Regions from separate parts of the Erythrobacter epiphyticus genome, predicted to be linked through region 2. Evidence: predicted binding sites of a transcription regulator. Region 2 holds the regulator's gene; the other holds the start of a gene.

Region 1 (11,135 bases), 280 kb from region 2:
TCTGTTACACTCTGAGGGGCGTTCGGATCAGCCTCGCCTGCCCCTCCACCATCCTGCGGATGGTCCCCCTCCCCTCGCAGGGGAGGATTGCGCCTGCCCCTCCATGATCCCGGATCAGGTCCGGGATGGTCCCCCTCCCGGGTTCCGGGGAGGATTACTTCGCCAACAACGGCGCCAGATACTGCCCCGTAAACGACCGCGGTTCCTTTACCACCTGCTCGGGCGTGCCGGTCGCGACGATCTCCCCGCCCCTCACCCCGCCTTCCGGACCGAGGTCGATGATCCAGTCGGCGGTCTTGATCACGTCGAGGTTGTGCTCGATCACCACGACCGAGTTGCCGCCCTCCACCAACCGGTGCAGCACTTCGAGCAGCTTGCGCACATCCTCGAAGTGCAGGCCCGTGGTCGGCTCGTCGAGGATGTAGAGCGTCTGCCCGGTCGAGCGGCGCGCGAGTTCCTTGGCGAGCTTCACCCGCTGCGCCTCGCCGCCCGATAGCGTTGTCGCCTGCTGGCCGACCTTGACGTAGCCGAGGCCGACCTCGTTCAGCATCCGCATCTTCTCGCGGATCGGGGGGACGGCCTTGAAGAACTCCTCGGCGTCCTCGATCGTCATGTCGAGCACGTCGGCGATCGAGTGGCCCTTGAACTTCACCTCGAGCGTCTCGCGGTTGTAGCGCTTGCCGTGGCATTCCTCGCAGGTGACGTAGACGTCGGGGAGGAAGTGCATCTCGATCTTGATGAGGCCGTCGCCCTGGCAGGTCTCGCAGCGGCCGCCCTTGACGTTGAAGGAGAAGCGCCCCGGCTTGTAGCCGCGCGCGAGGCTTTCGGGCAGGCCCGCGAACCAGTCGCGGATCTGGGTGAAGGCGCCGGTATAGGTCGCGGGGTTCGAACGCGGGGTGCGGCCGATGGGCGACTGGTCGATCTCGATGACCTTGTCGCAGTGCTGGAGGCCCGTGATTTCATCATGCGCGCCCGCGATCACCCGCGCGCCGTTGAGCACGCGCGCCGCGCCCGCTTGCAGCGTGTCGATGGTGAGCGAGGATTTGCCCGAGCCGGAGACCCCGGTGATGCAGGTGAAGGTGCCGAGCGGGATCTTGGCCGTCACGCCCTTGAGGTTATTGGCGCGCGCGTTCTTGACCACGATGTGCTTGCCATTGCCCTTGCGGCGCTTGGCCGGCACGTCGATCTTGCGCTTGCCGGTGAGGTAATCGGCGGTGAGGCTGCCCTTGGCCTTGAGGATCTGCTTGAGGTTGCCTTGCGCCACCACCTCGCCGCCATGCACCCCCGCGCCGGGGCCGAGATCAACGATATGGTCGGCGGCGCGGATCGCGTCCTCATCATGCTCGACGACGATCACCGTGTTGCCGAGGTCGCGCAGGCGCTTCAGCGTTTCGAGCAGGCGGTCATTGTCGCGCTGGTGGAGGCCGATGCTGGGCTCGTCGAGCACGTAGAGCACGCCCGACAGCCCGCTCCCGATCTGCGAGGCCAAGCGGATACGCTGGCTCTCCCCGCCCGAGAGCGTGCCGCTGGTGCGATCAAGGTTGAGGTAGTCGAGCCCGACATTGTCGAGGAAGCCGAGCCGCTCGTTGATCTCCTTGAGGATCGCCTTGGCGATCTGCGACTGCTGCGGGGTGAGCTGCGCGTCGAGGCCGAGGAACCACGCCTTGGCATCGGCAACGCTCATCTGCACGGGCGTGGCGATATCCGTGCCCGCGATCTTCACCGAGAGCGCCTTTTCATTGAGCCGCTTGCCGCCGCAGGTCTCGCAGGGCTGCGCGGTCTGATACTTGGCGAGCTCCTCCTGCATCCACGCGCTTTCGGTTTGCATCATCCGGCGGTTGAGGTTGCCGATGACGCCTTCGAAGGCCTTGTTGACAGTGTATTCGCGGCGCCCGTCCTTGAAGGTCAGCGGCACCGCCATCCCGCCCGTGCCGTGGAGGATGATGAGCTTCTGATCGGGCTCCAGATCCTTCCACGGGGTGGTGAGATCGAAGCCATAAGCCTTGGCGAGGCTGGCGAGCACCTGCATGTAATAGGGCGATGGCGGGTTGGACTTGGCCCAGGGCACCACCGCGCCTTGCTTGAGGCTGAGCGCCTCGTTGGGCACCACCAGCTGCGGATCGAACAGCATCTTCTCGCCGATCCCGTCGCACGCCGGGCAGGCGCCTTGCGGGGCGTTGAAGGAGAACAGGCGCGGCTCGATCTCCTCGATGGTGAAGCCGGAGACCGGGCAGGCGAATTTCTCGGAAAAGACGATGCGGTTGGGTGGCAGGCCTGCGCCTTTCATTGCCCCGCCCCCCTGCGCCTCGTCCTCGCGCCCCGGCACCACGCCATCAGCCAGATCGACATAGGCCAGCCCCTCAGCCAGCTTCAGCGCCTGTTCGAAGGAGTCGGCAAGGCGGGTTTCGATCCCTTCCTTCACCGCGATGCGATCAACCACCACCTCGATGTCGTGCTTGAACTTCTTGTCGAGCGCGGGGGCTTCCTCGATGGGATAGATCTCCCCGTCGATCCGCACGCGGGTAAAGCCGCTGCGCTGCCATTCGGCGAGCTCCTTGCGGTATTCGCCCTTGCGCCCGCGCACGACGGGGGCAAGCAGATAGGCGCGCGTGCCTTCGGGGAGCGCCATCACCCGGTCGACCATCTGGCTGACAGTCTGGGCGCTGATCGGCTCGCCGGTCGTCGGCGAATAGGGCGTGCCCACCCGCGCCCACAACAGACGCATATAGTCGTAGATCTCGGTCACCGTCGCCACGGTCGAGCGCGGGTTGCGGCTGGTGGTCTTCTGCTCGATCGAGATTGCCGGCGAGAGCCCGTCGATATGCTCGACATCGGGCTTCTGCATCATCTCGAGGAACTGGCGCGCATAGGCGGAGAGCGACTCCACATAGCGTCGCTGCCCCTCGGCATAGATCGTGTCGAAGGCGAGCGAGGATTTGCCACTGCCCGACAGGCCCGTGACCACGATCAGCGCATCGCGCGGCAGATCAATATCAATGCCCTTGAGGTTATGCTCGCGCGCACCGCGCACGGAAATAGTGGTGAGGCTCATGCCAGCGCGTGTTCCAGATTTGTTCGAGTGACGCAAGGGTGCCTTGCGGGATGCTGCGCTTTGTCAACGCACCGGCTGGCAACGGGTTGCAGGGCTTGCGGCCCAGCAGCGCAAATTCCTCGGCAAGGGGCCATTGGGCGCGATCCCCGGCGGGTCGGTTTTGCATCTGCAGAAAATCTTAAGTCCCGCCTACGGCCGGATTGCGACATATCCTCGCCATCTCCCGGGCCTGCTCGTTCCCTTCGGGGTCGCAGTTCGTACAGGCAGTCGAACCGGAGAGCCGGGGTGCACCCAAGAGCCGCAAAGGCGGCCATGCCAGTGCATCCCGGCATTGCCCGCTTCGGGCGCACAATCGGTTATCTCAGACCGGGGAAAGCGCCTTGCGACCCGGCTCTCCCAGCCACTGGATTGCAACACCCCACACCTTCTCGATCACAGCAGGGGCCAGCGCGATTTCCGGCGGCCCGTCCGCCACCAGCGCGCCTTCGTGCAACACCAGCACGCGCGAGGCGTGGTTCATCGCCAGCGCCAGATCATGCAGCACCAGCACCACGCCCTGCCCGCCGCGCGCACAGGCTCTGAAATGGGCAATCAGGTTCAGTTGATGCGCAAGATCGAGCGCGGCGAGCGGTTCATCCGCAAGGATCCATGCCGGTTCCCCCGCCAGCACCCGCGCCAGCAGCACCCGCGCGCGCTCCCCGCCGGAAAGCTGGCTCACCGGGCGGGCGCGCAGCGGTTCGAGCGCCAGCGCGGTGATGGCGGCTGCGATCGCGTCGTGCCCGTCATCGCCATGCGGCAAGCGACCGAGCGCAATCAGCTTTTCCGCCGCGACATCCCACGCAATATCAGGGGTCTGCGGGAGATAACCGATCTGCCGGGCCCGTTCGTTCAGCCCAAGGTTTGCCAAGGCACGCCCGTCGAGCGTCACCGCGCCCCCTTTCGCGGGCAACAAGCCCGCCAGCGCGAGCAGGAGGCTCGATTTGCCTGCACCGTTCGGGCCGACAATCGCCGTGATCATGCCCGGTTCAAGCCGAGCGGATACATCAGTCAGCACGGGTCTGTGCCCGCGGACCAGCGCCAGGTTCTCGGCTGCCAGCATCACACCTGCCCCCGGCGCAGCCGCAGCAACAGCCACAGGAAGAACGGCGCGCCGATCAGCGACAGCGCAATGCCAAGCCGCAGCTCCGTCACCAGCGGCAGGATGCGCACGATGCTATCTGCCGCCAGCACCAGACAGGCGCCAGCCAGCGCGCTCGGCAGCATCAGGCTTGATGGCATGCGATCGGTCAACGGGCGCACCAGATGCGGCACGATCAGCCCGACAAAGCCGATGATCCCTGCCACCGCGACACTCACGCCGACAGTCAGCCCAACCCCCGCCACCAGCAGGGCGAGCAACCGCTTCGGATCGACACCGAGCGAACGCGCCGCTTCCTCACCGAGCGTGAGCGCATCAAGGCTCCTCCCCGCCGCGGCCAGCACCCCCAGCCCCAGCGCCACCAGCGGCGCGGCGAGCCAGACTTCGTGCCACGAACGATCGGTCAAAGCGCCGTTGAGCCACAGCACGATCTGCGACAGGGCAAAGGCATTGGGGGCCAGCGTGATCGCAAGCGCTGTCAGCGCACCGGCAAGGCTGGCAATCATCAGGCCAGCCAGCGTGAACAGCGCGAGCCCACTGCCAACACTGCCCGCACCATCGCTGACGCCGCGACCGGCAATCAGCGCCAGTGCAACCATGCCGAGCATTGCGCCTGCCAGCGCCATGAGCGGCAAGCTCCATTGCGGCGGCACCGGCAGCGCGGCGCCGAACCAGAAACTTGCCACCGCGCCTAACGCCGCCATCGGCGCAATCCCGAACAAGCCCGGATCCGCCAGCGGATTGCGCAAATAGCCCTGCATCGCCGCCCCGGTAGCGCCGAGACCGGCCCCGATCACCACCGCGAGGATCGCACGCGGCAGCCGCAGCTCCATCAGGATGATCGCGGCATTGGGCCCGCTGCCTGCCACATCGAAAGGATTGATCCACACCCGCCCTGCCAGCAATGACAGCGGCAGGAGCAGCGCCAGCAGCCCGGCAAAGACCCATAAGGCGCGGTTCATTCCAGCCCTGCCCGAATGGCGCGCAGCCGGGTGCTGGCAGCCATCACGCTCGGCCCGCCGCAATTGATAAGATTGCCGGCAAAAGGCTCAACCCGGGTATCCTTGAGCCGGGTGAGCAGCGGGTGGCTCTGCCCCGCACTTTCACCGGCGACCAGCAACACTGCGGGCGGTGCCGCCAGAAGGCTTTCAAGCGCGACATAATCCGCCTGCCCCAGCCCGCGCGCGGCTGCGAAATTGGCAAAGCCGTGGCGGCGCAGCAGATCAGCGATCAGGGTTTGCTCACCCGGCACGATCTGGCCCGGCTGCCACAGCAAGGTCGGGATCGGGCGTGCTGCGGGATCAGGGCGGGTTGCCGCGGCCATGGCCGCTACCAACCGCTCGCCTTGGGCGGCATTGCCGGTCAACGCGGCCACCGCGCGCACCTGCGTGATGCTGTCTGCCACTGTGGCGGGCGCGCCGAACGTCGCGACCCGGATGCCGAGCTGCTCGAATGCGGCGCGCGTTGCCGGCTCAATGAAGGTCGAAGCCAGCACCAGATCGGGCGCCGCCGCCAGCACCTCCTCGGCGGTGCCGCCGGTGAAGGCAAAGCGCGCCCGCGCTTCCGGGGCCAGCGAGGAGGAGGCCGGATCGCGGCTGTAATGCGACAGCGCCAGCACTTGCTCCGGTGGGGCAATCGCGACGAGAATGGCATCGAGACAGGGATTGAGGCTGACAATGGTCGGGCGCGCAGCCGCATGGCCGGGCGCTTCCATCGGGGCGGCAGGCGCTTGCGGCGCGCCAGCGCAGCCAATCAGCGAGAGGGGTGCGGCAGCCAGCCAAGCGGTTCGCCACCAGCCGGACGCTGCCCTGCGTGCTTGTCGATGCAACCCGGCTTTCATCACAAGGGAGCGCGATAGGGCGACTGATCGCGCGGGGCAAGTCGGTGAAACAGCAATGTTTTGCGCGGCGACGCGCCTCGTGTCCGAGCTGCGGCGCATCAGGCGTAAGGTTAAGCTTCCCGAAACCCTGTTTCCGAACGCCGATTTAGGAGCGCGCGGCTATTGTCCGTCTCAACAACGCCGGGTGTGCGCCGTGCGATCTGGCCCCGACGCCAGCGTTACAGCGCAGCGCATGCCCGAAAGATAACGAAAAAGAACCAAGCCTATGTCGATCCGATTTGCCCCCGCCGCTGGCTCACAGCATGATATGACCGCTTTCGTGCTGGCATCGCGCGGCGTGCGCCGGATGCGGTTGCGGGCGAACAACGACAATCCACCCGCCGGCGGGCGCGCCGCGACCTTTGATCCCTTGCTGGTGGAGGCCTTGCAGCACTTTTCCCGGCACGGGCTTGCTGCCGTGCCCCGCGCCCGGCACGCAGCGGCTGAGGCCTTGGCGGATGGCGGCGCGGCAGGGTTTGATCGCTGGGTGGCGATCACGGCGATGTTTGATCCCCGCCTCGCGCGGCAGACCGCGCTGGCTGCCCGGCCTGCGCAGGATTGAGCTGCGCGCACGAAGGCAATTCAAGCCAATAGGGGGCGATCTCTGCCGAGAAATCCCAAACGAAGCCCCTTATTGCTATTGCGAACTGTTTTCAAATATTTTCCATCCTGATGACCTTTTGGCTGTTGCAATCCGCTTCCGAGGGGCCTAACCCGCCCCTGTAGGAGGCGTTCGGCCGTAAGGGACGGAAGGCCCGCGCCTCGGCTTGCATGGCCAGCATGGTCTATTGCATTGGCTTAATCACTTCGTCCCGCATGTTTAACGGGAAGGAAGTCTCACCCATGGCCCGCAAGAAGATTGCCCTGATCGGCTCCGGTATGATCGGCGGCACGCTCGCCCACCTCGCTGCGAAGAAGGAAATGGGCGATATCGTCCTGTTCGACATCGCCGAAGGCGTGCCACAGGGCAAGGCGCTTGATCTTGCGCAGTGCGGCCCGATCGAAGGCTTCGACGCGCGGATCACCGGCACCAATGATTACGCCGATATCGCCGGTGCGGATGTCGTCATTGTCACCGCCGGGGTACCGCGCAAGCCCGGCATGAGCCGCGACGATCTGCTCGGCATCAATCTCAAGGTGATGAAGGCCGTCGGCGAAGGCATCAAGAACAATTGCCCCGATGCCTTCGTGATCTGCATCACCAATCCGCTCGACGCGATGGTCTGGGCGTTGCGCGAGTTCTCGGGCCTGCCCGCGAACAAGGTTGTCGGCATGGCGGGCGTGCTCGACTCGGCGCGGTTCGCCACCTTCCTTGCATGGGAATTCGGCGTGAGCGTGAAGGATGTGAATGCCTTCGTGCTCGGCGGGCATGGTGACACCATGGTCCCGGTTTTGTCCTATTCGACGATTAATGGCATTCCGGTGAAGGACATCGCCAAGATCAAGGGCATTTCGGAAGAGCGTCTCGATGCGATCGTCAAGCGCACCCGCGGCGGCGGCGGCGAGATCGTCGCGCTGCTCGGCACCGGCTCGGCCTATTATGCGCCTGCCACCAGCGCCATCGCGATGGCCGAAGCCTATCTGGGCGATCAGAAGCGCATCCTGCCCTGCGCGGTCGAGGTCAATGGCAAGTACGGGCTCGACGGCCTCTATGTCGGCGTGCCGGCGGTGATCGGCGCCGATGGCTGCGAAGACGTGATCGAAATCGAACTGTCGGCTGAAGAACGCGCCAACCTTGGCTTCAGCGTCGATGCGGTCAAGGAACTGCTCGAGGCGTGCAAGGCGCTCGATGGGACTCTTGCATGACACGGTTTGCCATCGCCTTGGTCGGATTGACAGCCGCCACTTCTTCATGGGCTCAGCCGGCACTTGAGGTTCCATCGGCGGTACAGACTTTCAAACAGGTCTGCCTCACCGGTGGTGTGGACCCGGCTGCACGGCCAGCAGCGCTGACGGCGGCCGGATGGACTCAGAATGCCGCTACTACGGCAGACGTCCCCAAACTTGCGATCTCGAAGGCAATCGAACTGAATTACGATTTCAGCAAACCAACAACGACTCAGCAATGGTCCGGGACTGTCGATGGACGGCCGGCAACAGTTGTGCTGGCGACTTTTCCGGAAAAGCGGCGTTACCGCAATCTTTGCGCTTTCATTGTCGACGGGGTCGCCAACGCTATGCCCTATTCAGACGATCTAGAGACGGCGTTCAAAGAGTTCGGCATCAAGGGCAAGAGTGTCGATCTGGTCCACTATTTTGAGTTTGCTGGCAAGGTCGGTCCGACAAAGCATCCGGTGCGCGGCGAGATATTCACACGCTCGCTCGCAAGCGGCGCAAAGAACAGCATGCATATTTACGTCGCATACTGACGAACTGGAGCCATCAAAGACATGTCCATCCTCGTAAACAAAGACACCAAGGTCATCACGCAAGGGATGACCGGCAACACCGGCACCTTTCACACCCAGGCCGCGCTTGATTACGGGACGCAGATGGTCGCGGGCGTGACGCCGGGCAAAGGCGGCACCACCCATATCGGCCTGCCGCAGTTTGACACCGTGCGCGAAGCCAAGGCCGCGACCGGCGCGACCGCGAGCTGCATCTATGTCCCGCCGCCCTTCGCGGCCGACGCGATCTGCGAAGCCATCGATGCCGAGATCGAGCTGATCATCTGCATCACCGAAGGCATTCCGGTGCTCGACATGGTCCGCGCCAAGCGCGCGCTGTCGGGCTCGAAATCGCGCCTCATCGGCCCCAACTGCCCCGGCGTGCTGACCCCGAATGAATGCAAGATCGGCATCATGCCCGCCAACATCTTCAAGAAGGGCAGCGTCGGCGTCGTCTCGCGCTCGGGCACGCTGACCTATGAAGCCGTGCACCAGACCACGATGATCGGCCTTGGCCAGACCACCGCGGTCGGCATTGGCGGCGATCCGGTCAACGGCACCAACTTCATCGACGTGCTCGACCTGTTCCTCGACGATCCGGAAACCGAGAGCATCATCATGATCGGCGAGATCGGCGGCTCGGCCGAAGAGGAAGCCGCCGAGTTCATCAAGGAGCAGCGCGCCAAGGGCCGCTCCAAGCCGATGGTCGGCTTCATCGCCGGGCGCACCGCGCCTCCGGGCCGCCGCATGGGCCACGCCGGCGCGATCGTCTCCGGCGGTCAAGGCGGCGCGGAAGACAAGATTGCGGCGATGGAAGCGGCAGGCATCCGTGTCAGCCCCTCGCCCAGCTTGCTCGGCGAAACGCTGGCCGAGCTGCTCAAGGAACACGCCTGACACGTTTTCGACTACCGGCTCCGCGCCGCGGCGCGGGGCCACTCCTTCCTCCTCCCCAGGGGAACCATGATGGGTAATGAACAGCACAATTTCCTCCCGGCCATGAGCGATCAGGAAGGCCCGCAGCCCGGCCCTTCGTGGGAACGGCGCGGCTGGCTTGATGCGCTCAACGCGAGCGAGGCAGCGCTCACCGATGCGCTTGACCCAACGGCGATGAAGCTTGCCGTCGCCAAGGCCGCGAAAGAGGCGGGCAAGCCCAGCGACCCCAAGGCGGTGGAGAAAGCCGCCGCGCTTTCCATCGCGGCCATGACTCTGGTGCGGCTCTATCGTGTGCGCGGGCACATGGCGGCGGACCTTGATCCGCTGGGCCTTGCGAACCGCGAAGGCCCCGCCGACCTCACGCTCGAATGGCATGGCCTTGCGGGCAAGGAAAACGAGGAGGTCTATGTCGGCGGCGTGCTCGGCATGGAGTGGACCACGGTCGGCAAGCTGCACCAACGGCTGCGCGAAGTGTATTGCGGCAAGGTCGGCCTCGAATACATGCACATCGCCGACACCGAGGAACGCCGCTTCCTGCAGGACAAGTTCGAAAGCCCGGGCGAGACTATCCAGTTCACCCCCGAAGGCAAAAAGGCGATCCTCGCCGCGGTGCTGCGCGGGGAAGGCTACGAGGAATTCCTCGCCAAGAAGTATGTCGGCACCAAGCGCTTCGGTCTCGACGGCGGGGAATCGATGATCCCGGCGCTCGAAGCGGTTATCAAGCATGGCGGCAGCGCGGGCGTGCGCGAGATTATCTATGGCATGGCCCACCGCGGGCGCCTCAACGTGCTCGCGAACGTCATGGCCAAGCCCTACCGGGTGATCTTTCACGAATTCTCGGGCGGATCGGCCAACCCCGACGATGTCGGCGGTTCGGGCGATGTGAAGTATCACCTCGGCACCTCGACCGACCGCGAGTTTGACGGCATTTCGGTGCATATGAGCCTCGTGCCCAACCCCTCGCACCTTGAAACGGTGAACCCGGTGGTGCTTGGCAAGACCCGCGCGCAGCAGGCGATCCGCGACGATCTCAAGAAGAAAGATCAGGTCTTGCCCGTGCTGATCCACGGCGATGCCGCCTTTGCGGGGCAAGGCGTGGTGTGGGAGAGCCTCTCGCTTTCGGGCGTCCCCGGCTACGACACCGGCGGCTGCGTGCACTTCATCATCAACAACCAGATCGGCTTTACGACCTCGCCCAAGTTCGCGCGCTCCTCGCCCTATCCGAGCGATGTGGCCAAGGGCGTCATGGCGCCGATCCTTCACGTCAACGGCGATGATCCCGAAGCCGTGACCTTCGCCTGCAAGCTTGCGGTCGAATACCGCCAGACCTTCCACCGCGATGTCGTGATCGACATGTGGTGCTACCGCCGCTTCGGTCACAACGAGGGTGACGAGCCCAAGTTCACCCAGCCCGTCATGTACGACACCATCCGGGCCCACCCCAAGGTCAGCGTGTCCTACGAAGCGCGCCTGATCCGCGAAGGCGTGGTCGAACCCGGCACGCGCGACAGGATCGCGGCGGAGTTCACAGCGCTGCTCGAAGAGGAGTTCGAGGCGGGCAAGAGCTACAAGCCCAACGAAGCCGACTGGTTCGGCGGGCGCTGGACGGGGCTCAACAAGCCCGCCGACCCGGAAACCGCGCGTCGGTCGGTCGAAACCGCGATCGAGCCCAAGACCTTCGATGCCTTGGGCCGGGTGCTGACCGAAGTCCCCGCCGATCTCGAGATCCACAAGACTCTCGACCGC
Region 2 (11,135 bases):
AGCTCTCGATGAACGTGCTCGCGGCGCAGACGCGGTTCATGCAAAGCCAACGGCGCATGGAATTGCCGCTTGCGGAACTGCCCGCCGATCTGTTCCGGACAGCCTTGCAGATCGGCGCGAACCGCGACCAGCCCGGCAGCGCCGCAGGCCTGGCTGCGCTGATGGCGAGCTATGACGAGGCGGCGACCCGTCTGGCGTTGCTCGAACGCCTCGTCGTCGCGATGCGCCGTGCGGTGGTGGCGTGCCTCGCTTTTGACCGGGCGGGCCTTGCACTCTTTGCCCAAGGGCTCGCCGCGCTGGCCGGCATGGAGCGCGCCGGTGCCATTCACGCCTGCCACGAACAACAATCGCCGAGACTGGCGCTGGGCCTGCGCGCTGCGGGGCTCGATCTTGCGGGGATCGAACGCCAGATGCTGCTGATCGCGGCACCGGGCGGGTGGCTGGCGGACATCGCTGAGATCACGCCGCAGCAGGCCCGCGCGCGTCTTGGCGAGCTTGATGCGATCGCGCTGGAGCGTGGCTAGGTGATGGAGCAGGCCGAAAGCTTCGCCGCCGCTCGCGGCCTGACCGATGAGCGGGATCGGCTGCTGATTGCGGATACGCCGCTGGCCCTGTTGCAGGAGCGCTGTGGCGGATCGCTGCCGGGCACGCTCGCCATTCCCGAATTGCTCGAACAGGTGCAGCACGCCCGCGCCATCGGACTACGGATTGCGCGGGCATTCTCGGCCTTCGATGGCGAGGATATGATCAGCGGCTTCGTGCGGATCAATCCGCGCGGGATCGAGGCCGGGGGCGGCTGCGAATTGCTCGTTGAAAGCTGGCAGCGCAGCCCGGCCGCTTTCGCCAGCAGCCATGCGTTGGCCCATTATCTCGATGCCATCGACCGTGCGAGCGCCGAGATCACGCTGCGGCTTGATGCACGCCAGCATGTCCAGACTATTGGTGTGCTGAGCGCGGATGGTGCAGGCCTCGCCGACGCGCTGGCCGCGCAGCCGGGTGCCTTGTGGAGCGATCTGATCGCGCTGCCTGATATTGCCCACCGCCGCCCGTTGCATTGGCGGCTGCTTGATGGCGCCGCGTGCGAAGTGCCGGGTTCGGCGCGCAACTGGCGCGCGCGCTTGATGCCGATTGCCGAATATGGCGGCGGGCGCGAACCGCTTGGCTTCGAGTTGCTATTGATTGCTGACGAATCGCTGGCGGAGGAGGCAACGCCGCCTGCGTCCGCAACGCGCGAAGACAGCCGTCTCTTTGCCCGCACGCTCACCCCGGCTTTGCGCCAGCCGCTGGCGCGCATTGCCGCCAATGCCGAGACGATCCGTGCACGGCTCGCGGGGCCACTCCATCAGGATTATTGCCATTACGCTGCGACAATCGCGAATGCCGCGCAGCACCTCGCGGGCCTGCTGGATGATCTCGCCGATCTCGAAGTGGTCGAAGCGCCGGGGTTCACAACGCTCGCCGAAGAGGTCGATCTGGTCGATGCGGCGCGCAAGGCGGTCGGCATTCTCGGCGTGCGAGCCCATGATCGGCGCATCGCGCTGCATGTGGCCGGCGCGGATGGCACAGTGCTGGCGCGGGCCGAGTTCCGCCGGGTGCTGCAAATCCTCATCAATCTTGTCAGCAATGCGATTGCCTATTCGCCCGAAGGCAGCGCGGTGTGGATCAGCGCTGTGACGACCGAGAACGGGCGGGTTGCCGTTGTCGTGCGGGATGAAGGGCCGGGGATCAGCGCCGAGCAAGTGCTCAGGATCTTCGAGAAGTTCGAACGGCTCGGCCGCGACAGCGCCGGCGGCAGCGACAAGGGATCGGGCCTCGGGCTCTACATCGCCCGCTTGCTTGCCCGTGCGATGGGCGGCGATTTGTCAGTGATCAGCCGCGAGGGCGAAGGCGCCTCGTTCATGCTCGAATTGCCGCGCGCGGACTGATTACCGGGTGCGGCCGATCCGGCTCGCCAACCACAGGATCACCAACCCGATAGTGGCTGCAATGGCGCCGTAAAGCGCCCACTCGCGCTGGGCGAGCATGGCGCTTTGCGGTGGCCAAGCGATAATGCCGAGACCTTGCAGCGCCCACAGGGCGCCGAAGGCCATCAGCAGGCCGCCAAGGAAGGTGAGGGCAAGCTTGATCATCGCGATGGCTTGCCGCTCGTCCCGGTTCAGCGGTTGTCCAGCGGCACGTAATCGCGCTGCGTCGGGCCGGTATAGAGCTGGCGCGGACGGCCGATCTTCTGGCCGGGATCGGAAATCATCTCATTCCACTGCGCCACCCAGCCCACGGTGCGGGCCAGCGCGAAGAGCGCGGTGAACATCGTGGTCGGGAAGCCGATCGCCGAGAGGATGATGCCCGAGTAGAAATCGACATTCGGGAACAGCTTCTTCTCGATGAAGTAATCATCGTTGAGCGCGATTTCTTCGAGCTGGAGCGCGGTCTCGAACAGCGGATCATTGACCTTGAGCGCGTTAAACACCTCGCGCACCGTCTTCTGCATTACCGTCGCGCGCGGATCGTAGTTCTTGTAGACGCGGTGGCCGAAGCCCATCAGACGGAACGGATCATTCTTGTCCTTGGCGCGCTCGATATAGTGCTTGATCTTGTCGGGCGTGCCGATTTCCTTGAGCATGTTGAGCGCGGCTTCGTTGGCCCCGCCATGCGCCGGACCCCACAGGCAGGCGATCCCGGCCGCGATGCAGGCAAACGGGTTTGCCCCTGATGAGCCGGCGAGGCGCACGGTCGAAGTCGAGGCGTTCTGTTCGTGATCAGCGTGCAGGATGAAGATGCGATCCATTGCGCGTTCCACCGCCGGGATCACTTCATATTCCTCGGCCGGAACGCCAAAGGTCATGCGCAGGAAATTGCCGGTGTAGGACAGCGAATTGTCCGGATACATGAACGGCTGACCGATCGAATACTTGTAAGCCATCGCGGCAATCGTCGGCATCTTCGCGATCAGGCGGTGCGAACTGATCTTGCGGTGTTCGGGATCGGAAATGTCGGTGCTGTCGTGATAGAACGCCGAGAGCGCGCCCACCACACCGCACATGATCGCCATCGGGTGCGCATCGCGGCGGAAGCCCCGGTAGAATGTCATCAGCTGTTCGTGCAGCATGGTGTGACGGGTGATGGTGTAGGTGAAGTCGTCGAGCTCGTCCTTGCTCGGCAATTCGCCATTGAGCAGCAGGTAGGAGACTTCCATGAAGCTCGAATGTTCGGCGAGCTGGCCAATCGGATAGCCGCGGTGCAGCAGCACGCCTTCATCGCCATCAATATAGGTGAGTGCGCTTTCGCAGCTTGCGGTTGAGGTGAAGCCGGGATCGAAGGTGAAGGCACCCGTTTGCGCATAAAGCTTGCGAATGTCGATCACGTCGGGGCCGGTGCTGCCCCCGATCACCGGGTATTCGTAAGACTGGCCGCCGATTTCGAGTTTCGCAAGCTTGTCTGCCAAGGTGTGTCTCCTGTCCAAGTTATGGTCGCAGCTTACGCAGCCTGCGCGTCGATCCGGGCCAGAGCTTCATCCCGTCCGAGAAGGACCAGAACATCGAAGATGCCGGGCGAGGTTGTCGTCCCCGTCAGCGCCGCGCGCATGGGTTGCGCAAGCTTGCCAAGGCCCAATCCCAGTTCCTCGGCGAGCGATTTGGTAGTGGCTTCGAGCGTCTCGCTTGTCCAGTCGTTTTGCGCTGCGAGCGCTGTGTAAATTGCGCGCAATGTTGCACGCGCCTCATCGGTGAGCAATTCGGCGGCTTTCTCGGTCATGGCAAGCGGGCGCGTTGCAAAGAGAAAGGCAGCACTTTCAACCAGTTCATTGAGGTTCTTCGCGCGCGGTTTAAGCACCGGCATGGCCTCTGCCAACAGCGCAAGATCGGGATCATGGCCCATCCGTTCAGCCACAAGCCCCGCCAGGCGCGCATCATCGGCCGCCCGCAGATAGTGCCCGTTGAGATTTTCGAGCTTTTTCAGGTCAAAGCGCGACGGGCTTTTGCCGACGCCAGCAAGATCGAACAGCGTGATCGCTTCCTCGCGGGTGATCTCCTCGCGATCGCCATGGCCCCAGCCAAGACGCAGCAGGTAATTGAACAGCGCTTCGGGCAGAATGCCCATCTCGTCACGATAGCTATCGACACCAAGCGCGCCGTGCCGCTTGGACAGCTTGGCGCCATCGGCCCCGTGGATCAGCGGGATATGGGCATAGACCGGATCGGGCCAGCCGCCTTCGATGGCATCCATTGCGCGGATCACCACCAGCTGGCGAAAGGCGTTGTTGAGGTGATCATCGCCGCGGATCACGTGGGTCACGCCCATATCGTGATCGTCGACCACCACTGCGAGCATGTAGGTCGGGGTGCCGTCCGAGCGCAGGATGACAAAATCATCCAGCTCGGCGTTCTGCACGGTGATGGCACCCTGCACGGCATCGGCAATCGTGGTTTCACCGCTGCGGGGGGCCTTGATGCGCACCACATAGGCTTGGCCTTCGGGCCATTGATCGGGCGTGGCATCGCGCCATTCGCTGTCGATCCGGAACGCGCGCCGTTCGGCCTGTGCGCGTTCGCGCCGCGCAGCGAGCTCGTCCTGCGTCAGATAGCAGCGATAGGCATGGCCGGCTTCGAGCAGTTGGTGCGCGACCGCGGCATGACGTTCGGAGCGGGCAAACTGGAAAACCGGTGGCTCGTCCCCTTGCAGGCCGAGCCACGCGAGCCCGTCAAAAATCGCGGCAATCGCGGGTTCGGTGGAACGGGCGCGGTCGGTATCCTCGATGCGCAGCAGATACGTGCCACCATGGTGGCGGGCATAGAGCCAGTTGAACAGCGCGGTGCGGGCGCCGCCAATATGGAGAAAGCCGGTCGGCGAGGGCGCAAAACGAGTCACGACCTTGCGGGTCACCGGAACGTGATCTGCGTTGCTTGCACTTGCCATATGGCAGGAATTCCTGTTTCTATCGAGCGGGTTAGTTCACACTGGGCCGAGCGAGGGAGTGGCCGATGCGTGACGCACCGATCATTCCGATGGCAGGCGAGGGCGACGAACGCCCGGAGGCCGCGCTGCATCGCGCTGCCCCTTGGCAAAGTGGGGGGCGATTGTCCAGCAGGGCATCGCTCGGTGCGATGGGCCCGGCTGCGGCGGGCGCCGTGGAGGATTTCCTCAGCAAGGCCGGGTTTGACAAGGCGCCGTGGCTCGCGGTCATGTTCATGGCGGGGATCTTCGCCTGGTTCATGCTGGCAAGCCCGTGGCAATGGTGGGCGGCGATAGCCGGCGGCGCCCTGCTCGCGCTGGGGGCAATGCTGCTGTGGCCCTTTGGCAGCGCGGCGGAGGCGAGCCGCAGCCATCTGCGGCAGGCCGCCATCGCTTGCGGCCTCGTGTTCAGCGCCGGGGTGGCTGTGATCTGGGCGCGGTCCGAGCTGGTGGGTGCAGTCCCGATTGCGCGCCCCATGATCATGCAGGTTGATGGCTATGTGCTGGAGCGCGAGGATCAGCCCGCTGAAGCGCGCTCGCGCCTGACGCTGGCGGTGCGCGATGCTGACACCGGTGCCGCGATCAAGATCAGGGTCAATGTGCCGGCTGATCAGCTTGCCGCAGCGCGTGATGCCGTGGCCGAGGGCGCGGTGATCCGCTTGCGCGCGCGCCTCATGCCACCCGCGCCGCCGATGTTGCCGGGTTCCTATGATTTTGCGCGGGCTGCCTGGTTCAAGGGCCTCGCAGCAACCGGGAGCGCGCTGGGTGAGGTACAGATCATCACCGCCGCCCCGCGCGATAGTGGTCTTCCCGCAATGCAACGGGCGCTCGCCGCCCATGTCCGGGCGCGCGTCGCAGGTTCCGCCGGTGCGATTGCGGCAGCCTTTGCCAGCGGTGATCGCGGTGCGATCGATGCGCGTGATGAAGCGGCGATGCGCGATGCGGGGCTGACTCATCTGCTTTCGATCAGCGGGCTGCATGTAAGCGCGGTAGTGGCGGCGGCCTATGCTTTGGCGATCCGGTTGCTGGCGCTGTCGACGACCCTTGCCTTGCGGCTGTGCTTGCCGGTGGTGGCAGCGGGCTGCGGCGCCTTGGCGGGGCTGGGCTACACCTTGCTTACCGGCGCCGAGGTGCCAACCGTGCGGGCCTGTGCGGCGGCGATGCTGGTGCTGATGGCGCTGGCGCTGGGGCGGGACGCCCTGTCGCTGCGGATGGTGGCAATTGCAGCAGGCTTCGTGCTGCTGCTCTGGCCGGAGAGCGCTATCGGGCCAAGCTTCCAGATGAGCTTTGCTGCGGTGGTGGCGATTGTCGCGCTGTCGGCGTGCGCGCCGGTGCGGGCCTTCCTCGCCCCGCGTGATGAGGCCGCCCTTTGGCGCTTGGGGCGCAAGGCCGTGCTGCTTTTTGCGACCGGGCTCGTGATCGAACTGGCCCTGATGCCGATCGTGCTCTTCCATTTTCATCGCGCGGGGCTTTACGGAGCCTTTGCCAATCTCCTGGCGATCCCGCTGGTGACTTTCGTGGCGATGCCGCTGATCGCGCTCGCATTGCTGCTTGATCTGGTGGGCTGGGGCGGGCCAGTGTGGTGGCTCGTCCAGCTTGCCCTGGATTGGCTGCTCGCGCTTGCGCATGCCACGGCGGCGCTGCCCGGTTCGGTCACGCTGATGCCGCAGATCAGCCGTGCGACCATGGGTGTGTTCGCCATCGGCGCGCTCTGGCTTGCCTTGTGGCAGGGGCGTGTGCGTCTGCTTGGCTTCGCCCCGATCCTGCTGGCGCTGGCGATGATCGCTGCCACCCCTGTCCCCGATATCCTTGTCAGCCGCGATGGTCGGCAGGTCGGGCTCGTGGTGATGGACAGCGGCACGCGCCGTTTGCTCTCTTTGCGCGACAGCCGATCAGATTACACCCGCGACAATCTGATCGAGCTGGCGGGCCATGCCGGTGAGCTGGTGCCCATCACCCACTGGCCCGGTGCGCAATGCTCGGAAGCATTTTGCCTGATGACCATCGCCCGCGCCGGGCGGGAATGGCGCGTGCTGATGGCGCGCAACGGGATCCGTATCGAAGAGCGGGCACTCGCCGCCGCCTGCATGCGCAGCGACATCGTGATTGCGGAGCGTTACCTGCCCTATTCCTGCCGGCCGCACTGGCTGAAGGCGGATCGCCGGATGCTTGATCAGACGGGCGGGCTTGCGATTTATCTTGAACGCGCGCGCATCCGCAGCGTTGCCGAGGATCAGGGCGCGCATGGCTGGTGGCAAGCGCACCGAGAAGTTGCGCCGCGCCTTCAATCCCGCGAAAGGCCGAAGACGCAGCGCAATCCCGATCACCGATAGCGCCGCAGAAGCCCGGCGAGCTTGCCCTGAACCTCAACCTCGTGCGGTTCATAATATTGCGGATCATACATGGCATTGGCCGGATCGAGCCGCACCTTGCCCGCTTCCTTGCGCAGATATTTGAGCGTCGCTTCCTCGCCCCGCACCAGCGCGACGACAATCTCGCCCTCGCGCGCGGTGCTGGTGCGCCGGACCAGCGCGAAATCGCCATCGAAGATCCCGGCTTCGACCATCGAATCCCCCGATACCTCGAGCGCATAGTGCTCTCCCGGACCGAGCAGCGCGGCCGGTACGGGAAGCGACGTCTGGCCTTCGAGCGCTTCGATCGGGGCGCCCGCTGCAATCCGCCCGTGCAGGGGGATATCAATCACATCATTCGCTGCCTCGCGCAGCTTGGGTGCCGCAGGCGCAGGCGCATTATCCGCCGCAAGCCGCAGCGCAGGGCGCGGTGCCGGGGTCGCATCCTCAGGCTGGCGGATGACTTCGAGCGCACGCGCCCGATTGGGCAGGCGGCGAATAAAGCCGCGTTCTTCCAGCGCGGAGATCAGGCGATGGACACCCGATTTGCTCTTGAGATCGAGCGCTTCCTTCATTTCCTCGAAACTCGGCGAGACGCCGGTTTCTTCAAGCCGTTGCTGGATGAAGCGGATCAATTCGTGCTGCTTGGCCGTCAGCATTGAGACATCTCCCGTGGTCGCACCCACAAGCCTCTTCCCAAGAAGCGGCTCATGATAATCGCTCGCGTGCTTGCCAAGGCACCCGGAACGATCCGTCCACGGGTGCGATCAGCGCACGTTCCATCCGCCAATAAGGTGAACGGATGCAGAACAATTAGGCAACTCCGACACCCGAGTCAAGCGCGCCCACATGGGAAAGTGGCGCAATTCAGCCATTATGGAGAAGGAAGCCCGTGATCGTGCTGCCTGCGGGCAGGGCAGGGCTGTCGGCAGGCCGATCAATCAGGCAGTCCGCAGCGGCGAGCGAGGCCAGCGCGCTGGAGTCCTGCGATCCGCTGAGCCGCGCGCCATCAGGGCCCAGCACCGCACGCAGGAATTCGCGCCGCTTGCCCACGGCAGGCAAAGCCTCGCCTGCCACCAGCGCATGACGCCTGGGCAGGGGCGCGGCTGCGCCCATCGCCGCGCGCACCAGCGGAAGTGCAAACAGGAAGGCCGTCACAAAACACGATACCGGGTTGCCGGGCAGGCCGAGCACCACTTGCGCGCCGCGGGTCGCCACCATCATCGGCTTGCCGGGCTTGATGGCGATCCGCCAGAAGGCGATCTGCGCGCCCCAGCGGGTGAGCGCGTCCTGCACGAGATCGTGATCGCCTACCGATGCGCCGCCCGAGGTGATGAGGATGTCGGCGCTTTCGGCCTGTGAAAGGGCTGCGGCCAGCGCGGCATGATCATCCCCGATGGGGCCAAGCCGGATAACCTCGCAGCCGAGCGGCGCCAGCATGGCGGCCAGCATGCCGCCGTTGCTGGCGGGTATCTGGTGGGGCGCGCAGTGCGCCGGATCGGAAGCCAGTTCATCCCCCGTATCGAGGATCGCAATCCGCGCCGGGCGCGCCACGGAAACTTGGCCATGCCCCGCCGCCAGAACCAACGCGATGCGGGCCGGGGTCATGGCCGTCCCGCGCACGAGCAGGCGATCCCCTTCGCGAAAGTCAAACCCGCGCGCCCTGACATGGCTTCCTGCTGCTGGGTCCTGATCGGTGCTGATTGTATCACCGGCGAGGTGGGCGTCTTCTTGCAGCAACACCCGATCAGCCCCGTGCGGCAGATGCGCGCCGGTGGAGATGCGCACGCATTGGCCTGTGGAGAGAGAACCAGCAAAGGGCGCGCCCGCGCGGCTTTCGCCCATGCGCTGCCACGGGCCCTGCCCGCCCAGGGCATAGCCATCCATCGCCGAAAGGTCAGCCGGGGGTTGGGTGCGCGCGGCGGACAGATCGGCGGCGAGATACCGCCCGAGCGCTTGCTCCACCGCGCAAGCCTCCGGCGCAAGGGCAGGCGCCAGCGCAAGCAGCCGCGCTTGCGCCTCCTCCAGACTGAGCGCCGCGCTCATCCCGCAGGGGCTTTCCAGTCGCCCGACTTTCCGCCCGACTTCGCGATCAGGCGGACTTCGGCGATGACCATGCCCTTATCGATCGCCTTGGCCATGTCGTAGATCGTCAGCAAGGCCACACTGGCCGCCACCATGGCTTCCATCTCCACCCCGGTCTTGCCGGTGAGCGAGGCGGTGGCGGTCACGCGGATTGCGGTATCCTCGAAAGCGAAATCGACGCTTACGGCTTCGAGCCCGAGCGGATGGCACAGCGGGATCACGTCGCCGGTGCGCTTGGCGGCCATGATCCCCGCCAGCCGCGCCGTGCCGAGCACATCACCCTTGGGCGCATCGCCCGCCCGGATAGCCGCGAGCGCTTCGGGAGACATGGTGATGATGCCGCTTGCGACAGCGCGCCGCGCCGTTGCCGGCTTGCCGCCAACATCGACCATGCGGGCCGCGCCTTCAGAATCGAGATGCGTGAGGCCGGCCGGGTGTTGTTCGTTCATTTTTGCGCGCCACAAGCTGTGATGGAGACAATTGAGACACTGTTATAAGCGGGAAAAACCACCCCTGCAGGCGATACCGAAAACGTCCGGCAAACAGGATCGGGGCGCGTCATGCCGAAGGTCTTGCCACGTTCGGACGCATTAGGACAGTCAGCGCTTTGATCAGGCGGCGCCATCCAGCAGCGCGGCCGTAGCGGCGGCCATATCATCCGCCCGCATCAGGCTTTCCCCGACAAGGAACGTGCGCACCCCGGCCTTGGCCAACCGCACGCAATCGCCGTGGCTGTTGATCCCGCTTTCGCCGACAACCAACGTGCCTTCGGGCATCAGCGGGGCAAGCCGTTCGGTCACCGCGAGCGAGGTGGTGAAGGTTTTGAGATCGCGGTTATTGACCCCGATCAGCCGCGAATCGAGCACCGTCACCGCGCGTTCCAGCTCGGTCTCGTCATGCACTTCGATCAGCACATCCATCCCCAGCTCACGCGCTGCGGCCTCGATCTCGGCCATCACGCTGTCTTCCAGTGCGGCCACGATGATCAGGATCGCGTCCGCCCCGATCGCGCGCGCTTCGAGGCATTGCCACGGATCGACCATGAAATCCTTGCGCAGCACCGGCAGATCGCAGGCGGCACGTGCGGCAATCAGGTAATCTTCGTGCCCCTGGAAATAGGGCGCATCGGTCAGCACCGAAAGACACGCCGCACCGCCCGCCTGATAGGCGCGGGCATGATCGGCGGGCTGGAAATCCTCGCGGATCAGGCCCTTGGACGGGCTGGCTTTCTTGATCTCGGCAATCAGGGCGAAGCCGGTTTCGGCGCACGCGCGGAGCGCCGCTTCGAATCCGCGCGGCGGGGTCTGGGTGCGCGCGGCAGCGGCCAGCGCGGCATCGCTGGTCGCAAGCTTGCGGGCATCCACGACGAGGCGCTTGGCGGCGCAGATTTCTTCGAGCTTGTTCATGTCTTTCTCAAACCGCCAGCGTGATCCAGCGTTCCAGCAGCGTCCTGGCACGGCCGGAATCAAGCGCCTCGGCAGCGCATGCCACCCGATCATGCCATCCGCTGCCGACCCCTGCGACCAGCAGCGCCGCCGCCGCGTTGAACAGCACCGCATCGCGATAGGGGCCGGGCGCGCCCATCAGCAGGGCCTTGAGCGCGGCAGCATTATGCGTGGCATCACCGCCGCGGATCGCTTCGACCGGCGCAGAGGGCAGCCCGGCCACGCCCGGATCGACCCGCCGCATTTCGAACCCGCTGCGGCTGACAAGCGCGACTTCGTTGCCCCCGGCAAGGCTCAATTCGTCGAG

The links. Region 2 encodes LexA, which represses DNA repair genes until DNA is damaged. Its sites were predicted from a motif close to GTTCCNCNCTTGTTCT; they were not measured.
Region 1: uvrA (excinuclease ABC subunit UvrA) is a predicted target of LexA. The motif match lies at 3,063-3,078, and genes of this name have one in related genera.

What each region holds. Positions count from the first base shown of each region.
Region 1 covers NZ_JAYEEU010000009.1:384,025-395,159, forward strand. Annotated here, with positions in the region: gene uvrA (excinuclease ABC subunit UvrA) at 155-3,052, opposite strand; gene SOQ14_RS12755 (ABC transporter ATP-binding protein) at 3,414-4,151, opposite strand; gene SOQ14_RS12760 (FecCD family ABC transporter permease) at 4,151-5,152, opposite strand; gene SOQ14_RS12765 (ABC transporter substrate-binding protein) at 5,149-5,904, opposite strand; gene SOQ14_RS12770 (hypothetical protein) at 6,296-6,631, shown strand; gene mdh (malate dehydrogenase) at 6,913-7,875, shown strand; gene SOQ14_RS12780 (hypothetical protein) at 7,872-8,438, shown strand; gene sucD (succinate--CoA ligase subunit alpha) at 8,460-9,350, shown strand; gene SOQ14_RS12790 (2-oxoglutarate dehydrogenase E1 component) at 9,420-11,135, shown strand, end outside.
Region 2 covers NZ_JAYEEU010000009.1:100,700-111,834, forward strand. Annotated here, with positions in the region: gene SOQ14_RS11360 (hypothetical protein) at 1-524, shown strand, start outside; gene SOQ14_RS11365 (sensor histidine kinase) at 528-1,925, shown strand; gene SOQ14_RS11370 (hypothetical protein) at 1,926-2,129, opposite strand; gene SOQ14_RS11375 (citrate synthase) at 2,156-3,442, opposite strand; gene gltX (glutamate--tRNA ligase) at 3,475-4,911, opposite strand; gene SOQ14_RS11385 (ComEC/Rec2 family competence protein) at 4,977-7,280, shown strand; gene lexA (transcriptional repressor LexA) at 7,271-7,957, opposite strand; gene SOQ14_RS11395 (molybdopterin molybdotransferase MoeA) at 8,166-9,344, opposite strand; gene moaC (cyclic pyranopterin monophosphate synthase MoaC) at 9,341-9,832, opposite strand; gene trpC (indole-3-glycerol phosphate synthase TrpC) at 9,995-10,789, opposite strand; gene trpD (anthranilate phosphoribosyltransferase) at 10,797-11,135, opposite strand, start outside.